Regions from separate parts of the Polaromonas sp. P1_F6 genome, predicted to be linked through region 2. Evidence: predicted binding sites of a transcription regulator. Region 2 holds the regulator's gene; the other holds the start of a gene.
What was found. The regulator sigma-54, encoded in region 2, starts transcription at its own class of promoters, with help from an activator protein. The targets are predictions, from matches to a motif close to TGGCANGNAANCTGCTTT.

Region 1 (3,407 bases), on a different contig from region 2:
AAGGCTTCAGCACATGCGCGCTGTTGATGCGCCGGGCGATCCACTCTTCCGTCAAAAACCTTTCAAGGTAGGCCGGGTCACCGCCCAGGTCTATTGACGGTGTTTTCAGGATGACGAGCACGCCCGTTTCGTTGTCTGTGGCGAGGTAAATATGGCTGCGGCTGCTGCCGTGCACTTCGCGGACGATGGTGTAGCCGTCAAACTGCGTCCTGGCCTCCAGGATGGGCGGAAGCGGCAGGCCCGACAGCTGCTGGAGCAACTCGCCGGCCTGCCCGTTGGGCAGCTCATCGACGCGGACAATCTGTGCCGTGAGGTTGTCGCCGCTGCCCCGCTCCAGGGCTTTTTCAACGATGGATTTGGCCGCCATATCAAGCCCACCGGGCTCGTCGGCACAGATGTGGATGAGGCCGGCCATGTCGTATTCGCTGACGTGTTCGTACACGCCGTCGGTGGCCAGAAGAAAGATGTCGCCCTGCTCCACCTGCTGGGTCTGGTAGTCGATCTCAAGCTGCGGCTTGAAGCCCAGCGCACGGCCAAGGTAGCTTTGGCCCTGGGAAATCCACACACGGTGGTCGTTGGTCAGTTGTTCCAGCGCCTTGCCGCGCAGGCGGTAAATGCGCGAGTCACCGACATGAAAAATATGCGCGGTGGTCGACTTGATGACCATGGCGCTCAGCGTGCACACATAACCTTTATCCTTGTCGTAGCGGTATTGGCTTTTCTGCGTCTGGGCATGCAGCCAGGAGTTGGTGGCGCTCAAGATCCGCTCGGCCGATGTCTTGACCGACCAGGCCTCCGAGGTGCAGTAATAGTCTTCAAGAAAACCAGTGACGGCGTACTGGCTGGCCACGTCGCTGACGGCGCTGCTGCTGATGCCGTCGGCCAGCGCAACGGCGATGCCCTTGGCGCTCAGTTGCGGCTCTTTAGGTACATAGATACCGTGGAAATCCTGGTTGGTTTCCTTGCGGCCCTTGTCCGAATACTGACCTGCCGATATCTTCAGTTCACTGGACATGTGGGGTACCGGCAAAGCCCCCGCGCATGCAAGATGCGCGAGGGCCTTTGTTTTGGAGGCGGATTATTTGAAAGAACGTGTCGGTCCGGTTTTAATGTGTGTGGCATACAGCGTCAAGCCGGTGAAGGCCAGGCCGCCCACCAGGTTGCCCAGCACCGTCGGAATTTCGTTCCAGATCAGGTAGTCCATGATGGTGAAATGCGCGCCCAGCAGCAGGCCGGATGGGAACAGGAACATGTTCACGATGGAGTGCTCAAACACCATGTAAAAGAACAGCATGATGGGCATCCACATCGCGATCACCTTGCCGCTGACCTGGGTGGAGATCATCGCACCCACCACGCCGGCCGACACCATCCAGTTGCACAACATGCCGCGCACGAAGAGCGTGAGCATGCCGTTCGCACCGTATTTCTGGTAGCCCAGCGTGCGGCTCTCGCCCACGATGCCGATAGCCTTGCCCACGGCGCTGGGCTCGGTCGAGAAGCCGTTGGTGACGTAGATGGCCATCATCACCGCCACCGTGAAGGCGCCCGCGAAGTTGCCGACGAACACCAGGCCCCAGTTACGCAGCACACCCTTGAGCGTGACGCCCGGGCGCTTGTCGATCAGCGCCAGCGGGCACAACACAAACACGCCGGTCAGCAAGTCGAAGCCGAACAGGTACAGCATGACAAAACCCACCGGGAACAGCACGGCGCCCAGCAGGGGCTGGCCGGTCTGCACGTTGATGGTGACGGCGAACCAGGCTGCCAGAGCCAGAATGGCGCCGGCCATGTAGGCCCGGATAACGGTGTCGCGGGTGGACATGAAGATTTTGGATTCACCCGCATCCACCATCTTGGTCACAAATTCCGAAGGCACTAAATAAGCCATACGATCCCTCTAAATCCTGAAAAAAGCCAAAAAAAAATCCACTTCGAGATCTTCAAAAGATTGAAGACCGAAGTGGACGTCGTTATCCATTCAGATCGATGGGCACCGGCGAAGCCCGCCGTACCCTGCGCAGGCCTTCGTTAGCCTGACCTGATGGATGCAAGCACATACCGTGCCGCTAACAAAACACCGCGAATCCGGGCTTGCCGACGCTTTAGCGACGCTTTTACCCGTCGTTTTGGCACTGCGAAGGGAGTGACTGCCCCAAATTTGTGCATCGAGGTGTCCATCTTTAAATATTTTGGTGCCAGCTGGGCCACTGCCGGATACAGGCGCTAAGGCGCAAGCCGCTGCGCAAAGAACGCCAGGATCTCGTCACGCGCCGCCAGTGTGGGCTGGCCCGCCTCGTCGATCAGGTGGGCGGTGACCACGCTGTGCGGTGTCTTCACGTGCGCCGCAAAGAACGGCGGCACGTCGGGGTTGGCGGCGCTGTCGGGCAGCACGCGGCCCACAAAGCGGTCGCCCAGCGCCTCGGCATAGGCCGCAAAGCGCTGGGCCCTGCAAAAGCTGTCGCCTTCAAACCGATAGGCCAGCACCGTGAGGTTCTCGCGGTCCAGCCGCTGGCGGACGGCCTTGATGTCCGCAGGCGAAATTTCGATGCCGGCCGGATCATTGAGCGGCAGCGACGGCTGGCACAGCACCGGCGCCAGCATGGCAGGCTCCAGCATCATCGTGAGGGCGAAATTACCCGTCCAGCACATGCCGATGGCGCCCACGCCGGGGCCGCCGCACTCGTCATGCGCCAGCCTTGCCAGTGCCCGCAGCCACTGCGTGGCCGGGCTGGCCTGGTTGGACGCGAACGCGCGGAACTCGGCGCTGACACAGGCGCGCTGAAAGATGGCCGCGCCTTCATCGGCACGCGGCACGGCGCCGTCGCGGCCAAAGAGCGACGGCATGTAGACGGTAAAACCTGCGTCGCGCACCCAACGGCTGAAGCGCGCCACGTGCGGGCTGATGCCGGGCATCTCGGTCATGACGATCACGGCCGGGCCTGTACCCATGAGGTAGACCTTCCTGGTGATGCCGTCGAGCGTGATCTCGCGCTGGGTGAAATCCTCGAGGGAGTCGTCTTCGGTCAGCTTGCGCGTTGTCATCGGTGTCCTTGCTTTGCGAACGGTGGGAGCAATGGCGTCCGTGGAATTCATGGAACAGATGAATTTGGCACCGCACGCGCGTAAACTCCCAGTGTCTATTTCGACATGTTTAAGGCCTTTTCAGCCAATGCGAGATTTCACCCTCCTGCTGCTGCCGGGCACCTTTGCCACCGGCGTGGCGGCCACGCTCGATATCCTGCAGGCCGCGTCTGCCCTCGCGCCGCGCATGAAGCTGGCGCGCCCCACCTGGCGCGTGTTGTCAGCCACCGGCGGCCCGGTGCCGCTGAGCTCGGGCCTTCACATAGACACCGCGGCCCTGCCCCGGCGCTACCGGCCCGATGCTGCCACCTGGATCGTGCCGG
Region 2 (3,407 bases):
GCGGAGGCAGATGCCCTGCGTTATGACGACCTGAAGCAAACCAGCGTTTTTACCGGCAATGTGGTGATCACCAAGGGCACGACCATCGTGCGCGGCGAGCGCGTTGACGTCATGCAGGATCCCGAGGGCTACCAGCAGGCGGTGTCCGTCGCGGCGCCCGGCAAGCTGGCGTTTTACCGGAAAAAGCGTGACGGCGTAGACGAGTACATCGAAGGCGAAGGCGAACGCATTGAATATGACAGCCGCGCCGACCTGGTGAAGTTCATCAAGCGGGCGGTGGTGCGCCGCTACAACGGTGCCACCCTGGTGGACGAAACCACCGGCAGCCTGATTGTTTATGACAACAACACCGACGTCTTCACCGTGGATGGGGGCGCGCAAAACCGTACGGCCAGCAACCCCACGGGGCGGGTTCGCGCCATGCTGTCACCCCGCGCGACAGCCTCGGCACCCGTTGCGGCACCGCCCGCGGGCCCAGCCCCGGTTCTGCGCCCCAGCACGACGCTGGGCAATGAAAAGAACTAGAAAGACCTGCACAGATGGATGTGGTGACTGACACTTCAGCGGCCCCGGCCGCTCCTGCCCTGACCCCCAGCCGCCTTGTTGCGCAAGGTCTGCAAAAATCGTACGGCAGCCGCAAGGTGGTGCAGGACGTTTCGCTGTCCGTGCAAAAAGGCGAAGTCGTGGGCCTGCTGGGCCCCAACGGCGCGGGCAAAACGACCTCGTTCTACATGATCGTGGGCCTGGTGCGCGCCGATGCAGGCGAAATTTCCATCGACGGCGAGTCGGTCGAGCACATGCCGATTCACCTGCGTGCCCGCCTGGGCCTGAGCTACCTGCCGCAGGAAGCGTCGATTTTCCGCAAGCTCACGGTGGAAGAAAACGTGCGTGCCGTGCTGGAGCTGCAGCTCGACAAAACCGGAAAACCGCTGGGGCGCGCAGACATCGAGTCGCGGCTCGACGCCCTGCTGCAGGATTTGCGGGTAGATCATTTGCGCAATTCACCGGCACCGGCGCTCTCGGGCGGCGAGCGCCGCCGGGTCGAAATCGCGCGGGCGCTGGCAACCCAGCCGCGCTTCATCCTGCTGGATGAGCCCTTTGCCGGTATCGACCCCATTGCCGTGATCGAAATCCAGCGCATCATCGGTTTCCTCAAATCGCGCGGCATCGGCGTGCTGATCACCGACCACAACGTGCGTGAAACACTGGGCATTTGCGACCACGCCTACATCATCAGCGACGGCCACGTGCTGGCGCAAGGCACACCGTCCGAGATCGTGAATAACGCCGATGTGCGCCGCGTCTATCTCGGCGAACACTTCAAGATGTAGAACATGGTTCCCCCCTGTTGTCGCTCACTTCGTGTAGCTCCCTCTCCCCCTCCGGGGACGGCGCCTGCGGCCTGGCAAAGCCAGTTCCGCGGCGCCCGCTGGTTAAAGACGTATTGCCTCAACCTTCCGCAAGTTTGAAAATCCAGTGAAACAAGGTCTGTCACTCCGCGTCTCGCAGCATCTTGCGCTGACACCTCAACTACAGCAGTCGATCCGGCTGTTGCAGCTGTCGACGCTTGAGTTGAGCCAGGAGGTCGAGCAGATGCTCGACGAAAACCCGTTTCTGGAAGTGTCGGAAGAGACGGCGGTGCGCGAAGAGTTTGGGCTGGAGCACATCAACACGCCGGTAAGCCAGGACAGCCGCGAGTTTGAATCTGCTACGGATTCGATAGCTGGCGGCGCAGACGAGACTAGCGCTACAGCCCCGAATGACGCAGAAGTCAGTGCGGAGCCCAAGCTCGAGGAAAGCTGGGAAGGCGATGGCACGGTAGAAACCACGCCCGACGACAGCGAGTGGGGAAGCGACGCACCGGCGCGCAAGAACAACAATGAAGAGAGCGAAGCCGAGGCCTCCGACCTCACGGGCAGCCATGAGTCGCTGCAGGACCACCTGCACCGGCAATCGCTGAGCTTGCGCCTGTCGGAGGAAGACCGTGCCGCGCTGCACTTCCTCATTGAATCGCTCAACGACGACGGCTACCTTGAAGACAGCCTGGCGTCGCTCGCGGCCGGTCTTGCAAGAGATGACATGGCGCAGGCGGAAGAACTGGAGCAGCGTTTTGCGATGGCGCTCAAGCTGCTGCACCACATGGAGCCTGCCGGTGTCGGTGCGCGCAACCTGGCGGAATGCCTGAGCCTGCAGCTGCTGGACTGCAAGGACTGCGAAGAAACCCGCGCAGCCATTGCCATGTGCAAGCAACCGATGGAGCTGCTGGCCAAGCGCGACGTGAAACGCCTGTCGCACCTGTGCGGTTTCACCGAAGCCGCCATCAAGGGCGCGATCACGGTGATAGGCCGGCTCGATCCCAAGCCCGGGCGCCGCTTCGTGAACGTGGAGCGCAACCTGATCGTGCCCGACGTCATCGTCATCAAGTCGGGCCGGGGCTTCAAGGTTTCGCTCAATGGCGACGTCATGCCGCGCCTGCGCGTGCACGACATTTATGCCAATGCCCTCAAGCAGCACAAGGGCCAGGGCGGCCAGGCGCTGCAGCAGCGCCTGCAGGAGGCCCGCTGGTTCATCAAGAACATCCAGCAGCGCTTTGACACCATCCTGCGCGTGAGCAGTGCGATTGTGGAACGGCAGAAAAATTTCTTCACGCACGGTGAACTCGCCATGCGCCCGCTGGTGCTGCGCGAAATCGCCGACGAGCTGGGCCTGCATGAGTCCACCATCTCCCGCGTGACCACGGCCAAGTACATGGGCACCCCTTTCGGCACCTTTGAGCTCAAGTATTTCTTCGGCTCCGCGCTCGGCACCGAAACCGGCGGCAATGCTTCCAGCACGGCGGTACGCGCGCTCATCAAACAATTTGTCTCGTCCGAAAGCCTCAAGAAACCGCTCAGCGACAACCAGATTTCCGAAATGCTCAAGGAGCAGGGCATTGAATGCGCACGCCGCACCGTGGCCAAGTACCGCGAAGCCCTGCGCATAGCGCCCGCCAACCTGCGCAAATCACTCTAGCCGCCCAATCAGGCCGCGCTGCCCGTCCCTCAAAGTCAGTCATGAATCAACTCCAATTGTTTTTACCGTGCGCCGCAGGCGTCGAAACCCTGCTGGCCACCGAGGTCAAGCGTGTCACCGGGATCGACGGCAAAGCCTGGCGCGCCGGCGTGCAGCTGCAGGCGTCGTGGCGCGACGCGTTGCAGCTCAACCTGCACAGCCGGCTGGCGCAGCGTGTACTGATCGAACTGCAGCATAACCAGTACCGCAGTGAGCAAGACCTCTACAACGCTGCTGCCAACGTGGCCTGGGAAATCTGGTTCACGCCCAAGCAGACCTTCAAGGTCGAGATCACCGCCCAGCACAGCCCGCTGCAAAGCCTGAACTTCGCGGCGCTGAAGATCAAGGACGCGATC

Region 1: the regulator sigma-54 is predicted to act here: its motif matches at 2,052-2,069, upstream of AC1DY9_RS05290 (formate/nitrite transporter family protein).

Annotation. Positions count from the first base shown of each region.
Region 1 covers NZ_JBFUBQ010000001.1:1,137,184-1,140,590, reverse strand. Annotated here, with positions in the region: gene AC1DY9_RS05295 (bifunctional protein-serine/threonine kinase/phosphatase) at 1-1,015, opposite strand, end outside; gene AC1DY9_RS05290 (formate/nitrite transporter family protein) at 1,079-1,891, opposite strand; gene AC1DY9_RS05285 (dienelactone hydrolase family protein) at 2,227-3,045, opposite strand; gene AC1DY9_RS05280 (GlxA family transcriptional regulator) at 3,173-3,407, shown strand, end outside.
Region 2 covers NZ_JBFUBQ010000004.1:360,017-363,423, forward strand. Annotated here, with positions in the region: gene lptA (lipopolysaccharide transport periplasmic protein LptA) at 1-525, shown strand, start outside; gene lptB (LPS export ABC transporter ATP-binding protein) at 540-1,331, shown strand; gene AC1DY9_RS15105 (RNA polymerase factor sigma-54) at 1,477-3,012, shown strand; gene AC1DY9_RS15110 (THUMP domain-containing class I SAM-dependent RNA methyltransferase) at 3,054-3,407, shown strand, end outside.